Regions from separate parts of the Neobacillus sedimentimangrovi genome, predicted to be linked through region 1. Evidence: riboswitches for the same ligand, from Rfam matches in the RefSeq annotation. Region 1 holds a riboswitch; each other region holds the start of a gene.
The links. Region 1 has a riboswitch for S-adenosylmethionine ahead of metK (methionine adenosyltransferase). Riboswitches for the same ligand answer to the same signal wherever they lie in the genome.
Positions count from the first base shown of each region.

Region 1 (4,277 bases):
CTCACCTAGGTGGTAACTTTGGAGGGTAATTTTAAAAAACAAGCGATTCCAATTGGAATCGCTTGTTTTTATGAAAAAGTTTAGGCAATTGGTCCGCCTTTTTCTTCAATTTCTGGTCCTACGTCTTTAAACTTCTTAAAGTTTTCTCGGAATTTGGCTGCAAGTTCTTTCGCCTTAATTTCATATGCTTTCGGATCAGCCCATGTTTTTTGTGGCTGAAGAACTTCATCTGGTACTCCAGGGATATGAAGTGGAATATTTAAACCAAAGATTTCATCCTTGATAGTCTCCACATTGTTTAATTCACCTTCAAGTGCAGCTTGCACCATGGCTCTTGTGTAAGAAAGCTTCATTCTTTGACCCACGCCATATTCTCCGCCAGTCCAGCCTGTATTTACTAAAAAGACATTTACATTGTGCTCAAGAATTTTTTCTCCTAGCATTTCAGCATAGCGTGTTGCCGGAAGTGGAAGGAATGGCGCGCCAAAGCAAGTAGAGAATGTAGCTTGTGGTGATGTTACACCACGTTCAGTACCAGCAAGTTTTGATGTATAACCGCTTAAGAAGTGATACATTGCTTGTTCTTTTGTTAATTTAGCAATTGGAGGTAATACACCAAAAGCATCAGCCGTTAAGAATACAATGGTATTCGGATGGCCTGCAATGCTAGGCTGAATAATATTATCAATCGCTTCGATTGGATAAGCGGCACGGGTATTTTCAGTTAGTGTTCCATCATTATAATCCGGAATTCGAGATTCTTGGTCGATAACCACATTTTCAAGAACCGTTCCAAAGCGGATTGCATCAAAAATTTGCGGTTCCTTTTCACGTGATAGATTGATGCATTTTGCATAACAACCGCCCTCGATATTGAACACGCCATTTGATGACCAGCCATGCTCATCATCACCAATTAACTTACGGTTCGGATCAGCGGAAAGGGTAGTCTTACCTGTTCCGGATAAGCCAAAGAATAATGCAACATCCCCTTCAGCACCAACATTTGCGGAGCAGTGCATGGAGAAAATATTGTTCTCAGGTAGCAAATAATTCATTACAGAGAAAATGGATTTTTTCATTTCACCTGCATATTCTGTACCGCCAATTAAAACAATTCGACGTTCAAAGGAAATGATAATGAATGTTTCAGAATTAGTTCCATCTACCTTAGGATCTGCTTTAAAATTTGGCGCAGAAATAACTGTAAATTCCGCCTCATGTGAAAGTAATTCTTCCTCAGTTGGACGGATAAATAATTGGTGGGCAAATAAATTATGCCATGCAAACTCATTGATCACTTGAATCGGTAGGCGGGATTTTTTATCAGCTCCTGCGAAGCCTTTGAAAACAAATATTTCATTTTGTTGTTTTAAGTAATCCAATACTTTATTATATAAGTTAGTAAAAACTTCTTCAGAGATTGGTTGGTTAAGGGAGCCCCAATCAATTTTATCTTTTGTAGACGCTTCTGAAACAATAAATTTATCTTGTGGTGACCGACCAGTATATTTACCTGTTGAAACTCGTACTGCTCCGGTAGAAGTTAATAACCCCTCATTACGGTTTAAAATTTTTTCCACTAACTGAGGAACGGATAATTGAACATGGACATTATCTGCATTTAATAGAAGTTTTAATTCATTTGGAATATGAACAGTATTCATATAACGAACCTTCCTTATAAAAATTTTTTTAAGTACTATTGTCAAACAATAGTATAACACAATTATACGAATAGTCTATACTATTTAATGAAGTAAGGTTGTATTTTATACTTTATTCTTATCCTGTTGAAAAAGTCATAGACAGGATTAGTTTTTTCATTAAAAACTTAATGAATAAAGAATATTTTTTGATAAAAGTTTCTAAAAAATCCATTGACATTGCTTAAAGATGTGGGTTATGATTTAACCCTGAACGGATACTCTCTTATCCCGAGATGGTGGAGGGACAGGCCCAATGAAACCCAGCAACCTGCATACTAAGAAAATGTCTTATAACTAGACATTTTCTAGGCAAAGGTGCTTAACCTGATGCAAGGCTAGTCCTTGAACGATAAGAGTGAAAGGCACGCAAAACAATTGCTTATAACCTTTCCTCAAATGGAAAGGTTTTTTCTTTTGTCCGTGTCTACATAATCGCTTTTTTAACACGAGAAGATAACAGGGAAATTTAATATATTATAAAAACCCTGTGTTTATTTCATACTATAAGGGAATGAGTTCCGTATCAATTCTGAGGTTTGAGCGAAAGCCATCTAAGCAAGTAAGCGACCTCATTTATCTCATATCTATAGGAGGAATTCAGATGTCAACAAAACGTCGTTTGTTTACTTCTGAATCAGTAACTGAAGGTCATCCGGATAAGATTTGTGACCAAATTTCTGATTCTATTTTAGACGCTATTTTAGCAAAGGATCCTAATGCGCGTGTTGCTGCAGAAACTTCAGTAACAACAGGGTTAGTTCTTGTTTCAGGGGAAATCACTACTTCTACATATGTAGATATCCCGAAGATTGTTCGTGATACAGTTCGCGAGATTGGTTATACACGTGCTAAGTATGGTTTTGATGCAGACACTTGTGCAGTATTGACTTCTATTGATGAACAGTCACCTGATATCGCGATGGGTGTTGACCAGGCATTGGAAGCACGTGAAGGTTTAATGACTGATGAGCAAATTGAAGCGATTGGTGCGGGTGACCAAGGCTTAATGTTTGGATTTGCCTGCAATGAAACAAAAGAGCTTATGCCTCTTCCAATTTCACTTGCACACAAGCTTGCCCATCGTTTAACGGAAGTTCGTAAAGAGGATATTCTTCCATATCTTCGTCCAGACGGTAAAACACAGGTAACTGTTGAATACGATGAAAATAACAATCCAGTTCGTATTGATACGATTGTTATTTCTACTCAGCATCATCCAGAAATTACATTAGAACAGATTCAGCGTAATATTAAGGAATATGTCATCAATCCTGTTGTTCCAAAAGAATTGATTGATGAAAATACGAAATATTTTATTAACCCAACTGGCCGTTTCGTTATTGGCGGACCTCAAGGGGATGCAGGTTTAACAGGCCGTAAAATTATTGTTGATACGTATGGCGGATATGCTCGTCATGGTGGCGGTGCTTTCTCAGGTAAAGATCCTACTAAGGTTGACCGTTCCGCAGCCTATGCAGCACGTTATGTAGCGAAAAATATCGTTGCTGCAGGATTAGCTGATAAGTGTGAAGTACAGCTTGCCTATGCCATCGGGGTAGCAAGACCAGTTTCTATTTCAATCGATACATTTGGTACAGGCAAAGTTTCTGAGGAAGTATTGGTTAATTTAGTTGAATCTAACTTTGATCTTCGCCCTGCTGGCATTATCAAAATGTTAGATTTACGTCGTCCGATTTACAAGCAAACAGCTGCTTATGGACATTTTGGTCGCTCTGATGTAGATCTACCTTGGGAGCGTACAGATAAAGCAGAAATCTTACGTCAACAGGCAAACTTATAATAAATTCATTCGTTGACTATTATAGTTTGACTATAAAAAAGCGGGAGTTACTCCCGCTTTTTTACTTTTGTAATGATTTATAATATTGTGCTTTCTCTTTATATTCTCTTGAAATACGTTCCATATCTTTAATATCATCAGCAGTGAGTTCTCTAATCACCTTGGCAGGTCTTCCAAATGCCAGTGTATTGGGAGGGATTTTTTTACCTTGAGGTACCAAGCTGCCGGCTCCAATAAAAGCTCCCTCACCAATTTCCGCTTGATCAAGAATGATCGAGCCCATTCCAATTAATGCTTTTTTTCGAATGATACAGCTGTGCAGGATTACCTGATGTCCGACCGTTACTTCATCCTCAATAATTAGGGGATTATTGGGGCTTTGGTGTAAGATAGAATTGTCTTGAATATTAACCTTTTTCCCTATTCTTGTAGGAGCTACATCACCTCTAATAACAGTGTTAAACCAGATGCTGGATTCCTCATCAATTTCAACATCACCGGTAATGGTCACATAATCGGCAATAAATACGGAATCGGCAATGGTTGGATACTTATCTTTATACGGATAAATCATAAACAACGCTCCTTTACCATACAATAGATGTATTCATTTTATCGAAAATTTGCAGAAATATAAAATAAATGGTACACCCTTCATAGGGACATGGTTTCAACCTACAATTGGTTGTAGGTTATGGTAAAATACTTAAAACGATAGCAGGGGGATTATATAAATATGTGGAAGTGGGAAGCAGAAGGAGAAGCAA
Region 1 is NZ_JAAFZF010000046.1:14,359-18,635, forward strand. Features, by position in the region: gene pckA (phosphoenolpyruvate carboxykinase (ATP)) at 81-1,667, opposite strand; SAM riboswitch class I at 1,930-2,065, shown strand; gene metK (methionine adenosyltransferase) at 2,311-3,510, shown strand; gene GZA11_RS13370 (gamma carbonic anhydrase) at 3,572-4,084, opposite strand; gene GZA11_RS13375 (alpha/beta hydrolase) at 4,247-4,277, shown strand, end outside.

Region 2 (4,277 bases), on a different contig from region 1:
TGCTTGCAGCAGCAAACAAGAAGATTTAGACTTATTAAAACGGCTTCATTCAAGCAAAAATGTGACTGTCCGAAATGACCCGGATGGGCGTTCTCGTCTTAATGTTAATATTTTTAATGGTGATATTATTGTGACCGATTTTGGAGACGCTCCTCCGCTTGGAAACATTCAAACGACTAGTCTCTTGGATGCTTATGAAACATGGCAATCTTCAAAATTAGCGAAAGAATTAAGCTGTCATTGTACGGCAGTTAAATGTCTAGGACCTAATATTCTAGTAAAAAACAGTTATTATCAAAATGTAGATTTCACAAAACGGAAAGCGAATTTGGCATTCTAAAAAGCAGGATTTTCCTATCCTGCTCAAATGGTTATTTATCTAACAAAAAATGCTTAGAGCGTAATGATATGCTCCTCATAAGGTGGACAGGTTAAAAAATAAAAATCTGTTTACCAAAGGGGAGTATTTTTACTATTAAGCCGTATGTTTTGCCAGCTTTAGATGTTTATGCATGGATATAAGTAAGATCACCCCGCTGATAAGAAGCAAGGCACTAGTGCTAATAAATACAGCTGAAAATCCTAGATAACTGGAAATGAAGCCGCCCATCATTGGACCAATGATATTTCCAAGAAACCTTAAACTATTGTTATAGCCAAGTACTTCTCCTTGCATAGCAATGGGAGCTTCTTGACGAATATAGGCAATACGGACAGGAATGATTCCTCCGATGGCTACTCCAAGGATAAAGCGGATCACCACTAATTGCCAATATTCTGTGACAGCTGCTCCTGGCAAATAAACAATTCCTGAAAAAAATAATAGAATCACGAGTACTTTAATATATCCGTGTTTATCCGCAATTTTACCCCAGTTTCGAGACATTAAAAGATTCCCTAGACCTGCAGCGGAAAAGGCAATTCCCGAATAAAAGGCGATGTTCACAGGGCCATGCAGTTTAGCCACAAATAGGGATAGGATGGGTTGAATGCTGAAGTGCGCGATCTGGACTAGAGTTGAGATGAGTAGGACAGTTAGCATGACAGGGTTTTTAATAATATGTAAAATGACTTCTTTGCTTGAGTAATGGGATTGCTCCCCTTGTTTCATTTCAATTCTGAACTCTTTTGTAGCCATCACAAGCAGGGCAGAGAAGAAAATGAAAAACGAAGTCCATTTAAAGGTGGCAGAGTAGCCAAATGCATCTGCTAGAACGCCGCCGACCATGGGTCCTAATAAAGTTCCTGTTATACTTCCTGTTTGTAACGTGCCTAAAATTCGGCCAGCAATTTCTTTCGGTGTTTGTGTCGATATAAACGCTTGCGACATAGGAATAAATCCAGAAAAAAAACCCATGAAAAAGCGAAACAGTAATAACTCCCAAACAGATTCAGCAAAACTGATAAACAATATAGATAATCCCATGCCAAGACCAGAGATAATTAAAATCTTTTTCCTTCCGTACCGGTCGCCAATTTTACCCCAAATCGGAGAAAACAAGAAGGCAGAGACAAAGGTAATTCCAAATGTAATGCCTGACCAATGCTCGACATAGGTTTCTGAAAAATTTCCCATCGATTCGATGTATAATGAGATAAAAGGAAGCACCATCGTCATACTTCCAGCAACAAAGAAGTTAGCAAACCATAGAATCCACAAATTATGCTTTGTACGTTCTTGCTGAGTCACAGCTTTAACACTTCTTTCTGCATAAATATTTCGATTCTCTAAATATTATTATAATGAAATTTCTGAAAAAGTGAAATAGGAAGTTTATCCTTAAGGAAGGAAATACCAATAGAATTTTTATTATAAAATTCAAAATACTATTGACAACTTGTTAACAGGAGTATAAATTTAGTGTATTACTTATAGTTGAAAAAATGAAATGGAATTCTCTTATCAAGAGTGGCTGAGGGACAGGCCCAATGATGCCCGGCAACCGTTCCAAACGGAATTGGTGCTAATTCCTGCAAAACAATTGTGTTTTGATAGATAAGAGAGGAGTAGTCCGATTTATTGGTGATGAAACCTCTCTTTTCTGGAGAGGTTTTTTATTTTAGATAAATACATACTTTTCCGATGGGAAAACAAACAAAAGAGTAATAGGGGGAGTTTCAAAATGAAAAGAAAATTTTTTAAAACAACGCTTGTTTCCGCATTAGCCGTATCACTTTTGTTAACAGGCTGTGCATCAGGGGGAGATTCCAAACAGGCAAGCGGGAATAAAAAGGTGTCCATTGAAGGAGTACCAGAGCGTTTTGCCAAAGGAGATCCAGTAAAGATTAAGGTTGTTCGAAAAATTGGTGGGGATGATCATACTGCTCAATTTTTAGCCGGAGCAAAAGAAGAAGGTGAGGCTTTAGGTTTTCAGGTTGATGTGTTTACGGCAAATGGGGATACAGCTAAGTTCCATGATGCGATTAATCAGGCATTAAATCAGAATTATGATGGTTTTATCATTTCCCACGGTGACGATGATGCGACAGTGAATGATGTAAAGAAAATCGTAGAAAAAGGGAAAAGTGTGGTAGCTTTTGACTCTAATCCAAAGCTTGCCGAAGTGGAGGGGGTTACGTTAACTTCCCAAGATGATGAGGCATTAGCGACATTGGCACTTGAGCAGCTAGTCAAGGATACGAACGGAAAAGCCAATATCGCCTACCTTTGGGTGGATGGATTCCCTCCAATGGTTCGAAGAAATAAGGTTTATCAAGAGGTATTATCGAAAAATCCTGGCATAAAGGAAGTCGAACGTTTTGGGGTAGCATCTGCTGACACTAGTGTCCAAACACAAAACGCTGTTGCTGCCATGTTAAATAAATATCCAAAAGGAAAACTGGATGCGATTTTTGCTACATGGGATGCCTTTGCTATTGGAGCAGCTCGAGCACTGAAAGAAGCAGGACGTGAAGAGGTAAAAATATATGGAATTGACGTTTCTAATGCCGATTTGCAAGAAATTCAAAGGGATAAAAGTGCGTGGAAGTATACAGCAGCAGTGGACCCAAAATTAATCGGTGCTGTTGATATGAGATTACTGGCGAAAAAACTTGCTGGTGAAGAAACTCCACAAACGTACGATTTGGAAGCATCACTCATTTCGCAAGAAGAAGTTCAGAAATCGAAGGAACCAGTTAATATGGTGAATCTAGCCACCATTGTTCCTGGATGGGGAAAATCGGATGAATTTGAAGAAGAGTGGATGAAGAAGTTAAAGGAACATTATCAGAAATAATGGGGATAGGTACACTCTTTTCGGTGGGCGAAGAGAGTGTACTGATGAAGGGGGTGTCAACTTGATGCAAACAAAGTTAGAGATGAAAAACATCTCAATTGAATTTTCCGGTGTTAAGGCATTAAACGGAGTTCATTTTTCGATGGAATCGGGAACCATTCATGCACTAATTGGAGCAAATGGAGCGGGGAAATCCACTTTGATGAAAGTTCTCTCTGGTGCCTATGATCATTATTCAGGCGAAATTAGGCTCGGAGGACAGACTGTAATGATCCGCACACCGAAACAAGCCCAAGATGCCGGGATTCAAATGGTTTACCAGGAAGTCGATACGGCCTTAATTCCATACTTGACGGTGGCTGAGAATATTATGTTGCTTGATACCATACATAACATGGGGAAGAAGCAGTGGATAAAATGGGGAGAAATTCACGAGAGAGCAACAGAAATTCTCAGGAGCATGAATATCAACCTTTCGATTAAGAAATTGGTAAGCGAGTTGACGCTTGCTGAAAAACAGATGGTTTTGATTGCCCGTGCAATCTCAAATCAGTGTAAATTTCTCATTTTGGATGAGCCAACGGCACCATTAAGTCATATGGAGACGAAAGAACTTTTTCGAATTGTACGAGATTTAAAGGAAAAAGGAGTTGGGATCATTTTTATCTCTCACCGTCTTCCGGAAATCTTTGAAATATGCGATGAAATAACGATTATGAGAAACGGAGAATTGGTTGTTAAAGAAAAGGTGCCTGACACAACACCAAATCAGGTGGTGGAACATATGCTTGGCCAAAAGCTTGAGGAGCAATTTCCAGCAAGGGAAACAGTAGCAGGAAATACCGTGCTCGAAGTAAAAGGTCTATCCGACACTAATAAGTTAAAGGATTTACATATTTATGTTCGTGCCGGTGAGGTGGTTGGGATTGCTGGACTTGTCGGGGCTGGGAAAACAGAGCTTTGTAAAGCATTATTTGGTGCAGAAAAATGGTCTGCGGGGGAAGTACTACTGAAAGGGAATAAGCTTAAAATCAAAAA
Region 2 is NZ_JAAFZF010000024.1:13,047-17,323, reverse strand. Features, by position in the region: gene yfkAB (radical SAM/CxCxxxxC motif protein YfkAB) at 1-340, shown strand, start outside; gene GZA11_RS09570 (MFS transporter) at 476-1,690, opposite strand; SAM riboswitch class I at 1,898-2,003, shown strand; gene GZA11_RS09565 (sugar ABC transporter substrate-binding protein) at 2,124-3,239, shown strand; gene GZA11_RS09560 (sugar ABC transporter ATP-binding protein) at 3,304-4,277, shown strand, end outside.
Region 2: it holds a riboswitch for S-adenosylmethionine, as region 1 does, so the genes downstream of both, GZA11_RS09565 (sugar ABC transporter substrate-binding protein) here and metK (methionine adenosyltransferase) in region 1, are expected to answer to the same signal.

Region 3 (4,277 bases), on a different contig from region 1:
ATTAACGACTTACCAAGCTTTACTGAAAGTTACCGTGAACTGTTCACGAAATTCGCTAAAGAAACCAATATGCATATTATTGCCGGAACTCATGTTTTAGAAAAAAACGGCAAGTTATATAACACAGCACATTTATTTTATCCAGATGGCAGAATTGGCGAGCAGGCCAAACTTCATATTACTCCAACCGAAGTTAACGAATGGAATATGGCCAAAGGAGATTCGTTTCAAATTTTTGAAACGGAAAAAGGAAAAATAGCCATTCTAACTTGCTATGATATTGAATTTCCAGAAATCGTCCGTATGGCCAAGGCAAAAGGAGCAGACGTTATTTTCTGTCCATCTTGTACCGATGATCGCCACGGGTTCCACCGAGTCCGGTACACCTGCCATGCTCGGGCAATTGAAAATCAGGTATATGTGGTTCTAACAGGAACAGTCGGCTCATTGCCAACCGTTGATTTTATGCGAGCTAATTTTGCGCAGGCTGCTGTTATCACACCGAATGATATTCCATTCCCTCCGCAGGGCATACAGGTACAAGGGGAAATCAATAATGACATGATCGTAACCGCAGACCTTGACCTTCAATTATTATATGAAGTTCGCGAGCGTGGTTCTGTCACGACATGGCGCGACCGTAGAACCGATCTGTACACTGATTGGAAATAAAAAAAGAAGAACTATAAATAGTTTTATGGAGGGGTTGGTAAAGTGTATCACAGTGAATTGTATGTTTTTGACCAAGATCGTCCGATTCCAGTTTGTATTCGCAATTATACGAAAGACGACTTTGATCAGCTTATTGAAATCCAGTCCGAATGTTTTCCACCTCCTTTTCCATCGGAATTGTGGTGGAACAAAGAGCAATTAACCAATCATGTTACTCTTTTTCCAGAAGGAGCTTTATGTGTTGAGATCAATGGGGAATTAGCTGGGTCACTTACCGGACTTTGCGTAGACTTTGATCCAAATGATGCTGCCCATACGTGGGGAGAGATCACTGACCACGGTTATATTCGCAATCATGACCCTAACGGTAATACTTTATATATTGTCGACATTAGTGTTCGTCCCAAGTATCGCAAACTTGGGCTAGGAAAATTAATGATGCAGGCTATGTACCATGTCGTAATTGAAAAAGGGTATGATCGATTGCTCGGAGGAGGGCGTATGCCAGGCTACCATAAAGTGGCTGATCAAATGTCACCAGAAGCCTATTTGCAAGCCATTATTAGCGGGCAGTTAAAGGATCCTGTTATCACGTTTCTACTCCGATGCGGGAGAGTTCCTCTTGGGATTGCCAAAGATTATCTCGAGGATGAAGAATCTTGTAATTATGCGGTTCTTATGGAATGGAAAAACCCTTTTAAAAATAGACAGTGATATACTTTACAGATCATTTTTACTCCACGTTCTTCGTTTTTTGAGGACTGGAGAATTTTCTAAGTGATTTAGCCTGCGGTTTATCCCTGACCAGAATTTGCGCAGGAGTTTAAATGCTTTTCACCCTAGTGTACTTGTACTAATTTATCAATTCTTACAAGTTTTATTGATTATTCTGAAAAGAGAAATATTGACATCCTTAGTATAGTTGACTATTATTGTTATTAATATGTTGGAAAATAATGAATAGTGAAATATAACTCTTATCCAGAGTGGCGGAGGGACTAGGCCCAATGAAGCCCGGCAACCTTCAAGGTATTCCTTGAAAAGGTGCTAATTCCTGCAGGTTTATTACCTGAAAGATAAGAGGAGGAAACAAAAGCCCTCTTCTTATGAAGAGGGTTTTTCATTTTAGTAAAGGGGTGGAAGAGAAAATGTCTGTAATTAAAGTGGCAATACTCGGATTTGGTACGGTTGGTGAAGGAGTTTATCGGACCATTCAATCTCATTCTGATGAGCTGTCAGCTGTTTTAGGAAAAAAGGTCGAAGTAGCGGCTATTCTAATTAAAAACAAAGATCGAAAAAGAAATATTCATGATGAAGTTTTTGTTACTACCAATTTTGAAGAAATCCTTCAACTGCCTCAACTGGATGTGGTTGTTGAAGCAATTGTCGATAAGGAACCTGCTTTTACATATTTGAAAAATGTCATTCAGCGGGGCTGCCACGTGATTACAGCTAATAAGGAAATGTTCGCCCATCATGGAAAAGAGCTACTTGAGCTGGCGGAAAAGAATAGTGTATCTGTTGGATTCGAGGCAACGGTAGCCGGAGGAATACCAGTCATTCAAACGTTGAGACAGTTATTAAAAATTAACCGTGTCCAGCAGATTGAAGGGATTTTAAATGGTACATCAAATTTTATTCTTACAGAAATGAGAGAGAAAAAACAGTCGTTTGAAGAAAGTTTGTTGCAGGCGCAGGAAAATGGTTATGCAGAAGCGAATCCTACGAATGATGTTGAAGGCTTTGATGCATTTTATAAAACAATGATTCTAAGCCAAATCGCCTTTGGAGTGGAACCTGAGTGGGATGAAGTTGAGCGAGAAGGAATCACTTCCATAACAAGTGAATTGATGGAAACTGCCGGAAAAATTGGATTGAAGTTTAAACATATTGCCAGCCTAATCAATGAGGGAAATCAAGTTAAAGCATCGGTTAAACCTGTTCTAGTAGGAAGTGAGCACCCTTTTTATCATGTGGAAGGGATAGAAAATGCAGTAGCCGTGCATTCCGATCTGGTAGGACGGATTACACTTCAAGGTCCAGGTGCTGGGATGTTCCCAACCGCAAGTGCAGTAATCGAAGATCTTGTTTATGTTTGTCAATCGTCATCCTCCAAGAAGCTAACTGTGAAAACTTCTTCTGTACTTCCAAAACAGCATAAAAAAATAAAATATTGGCTTGTACAAGGATTAATACCATATAATTGCCCTCCATTCATTAGCCTTGAAGAAGAAATTGGGGAAGGGATTTTTGTCGTTAAAGCGTCTAAGGATGATCTAAATCACCTTGAAAAGCAACAAACCGCTATTCGTTATTTTTCCATCGAAGGAGAGTTTCAATCCAAAATCGTTTCCAAGGAATCTGTGACAGTTAATTAAAATAAGAAGCAGGTAAAAACCTGCTTCATTTACTCTTTTCACCATTATTTTTTTCTGCGTGCATTGACACGTTGGTTGGCGGCATTGGCCCGGGAAAGTGCCTCAAGGTCAGCTCCATCTGCCATTTCTTTAGAGAATTCTACATCATTTCCGTCAGATTTCATGTTTTTAGGAACTTGTGGGAGTGAAGCTTTATTACGATCACGAGTTTTTTGTCCTCTTGAGCGGCCCATTAAAATACCCCTTTCAAATGTGACTAGTGGAGCTTAATATGCTCCCTTTACTAGCTTTTACAATTTGGATGGGGTCGATTAATGGAAAAAATTAATCAGTTTGGGTATTACCTTTTATTTTTTAAATACCCGCCTGCTCTGTCAGCCATTTTAAATTCATGGCCGTATGTAACTTCTTGCATACTTGTTAAATGGCTTCTTTCACGATCTCTATTTCTTTTCTTTTTTTCCGACAATTTGATCATCCTTTCCATTATTTTAATAAGTAAAATGGTACATAATGTACCCATCTCCATTTTTACCTTTTAAAAATGGAATGATACCGTATTTTAGGAAATATATTTAATAAGTTAAGGGTCAATGGAATACCAATATCTTTTTCCTTCATAACAAATGTACTCAATGGTAAAGTAGAGGTGAGGTGAAGGGATATGGGAATCATTACAAAAATCACCACACAGCAGAAAAATAAAGACCGGTTCAATATTTATATGGATTCCGGTCAAGGAGAAGAATTTGCATTTAGTGTAGATAGTGATGTTTTAATAAAATTTCATCTAAAAAAAGGAATGGAAATTGATGAGTTTTCATTAATGGAAATTCAGTATCAAGATGATATCCGTAAGGCATACAATTTAGCTGTCCATTACTTGGCGAGGAGAATGAGATCGGAAAAAGAAGTGCGGGATTACCTTATTTCAAAAGAGGTGGATGAGCCGGTAATAAATGAAGTATTACTGAAACTTTCTGAACAAAAATATTTAAACGACTGTGAATTTGCTGCTGCCTATGTTCGGACACAGGTTAACACGACTGATAAAGGTCCAGAGGTAATCAAGATGGAATTAAAGGAAAAAGGAATCTCTGAAGCCTTGATTAATCAGGCACTTGACGAGTTTCCTCAAGAGCAGCAAATTGAAAAAGTATCAAAAATCAGTGAAAAGTTTTTCAAAAAAAATTTGAAAGAATCATTTCGCATTCAAAAGCAAAAACT
Region 3 is NZ_JAAFZF010000019.1:25,789-30,065, reverse strand. Features, by position in the region: gene GZA11_RS08505 (carbon-nitrogen hydrolase family protein) at 1-672, shown strand, start outside; gene GZA11_RS08500 (GNAT family N-acetyltransferase) at 715-1,386, shown strand; SAM riboswitch class I at 1,647-1,755, shown strand; gene GZA11_RS08495 (homoserine dehydrogenase) at 1,821-3,050, shown strand; gene GZA11_RS08490 (YfhD family protein) at 3,095-3,283, opposite strand; gene GZA11_RS08485 (YfhE family protein) at 3,391-3,519, opposite strand; gene recX (recombination regulator RecX) at 3,715-4,277, shown strand, end outside.
Region 3: it holds a riboswitch for S-adenosylmethionine, as region 1 does, so the genes downstream of both, GZA11_RS08495 (homoserine dehydrogenase) here and metK (methionine adenosyltransferase) in region 1, are expected to answer to the same signal.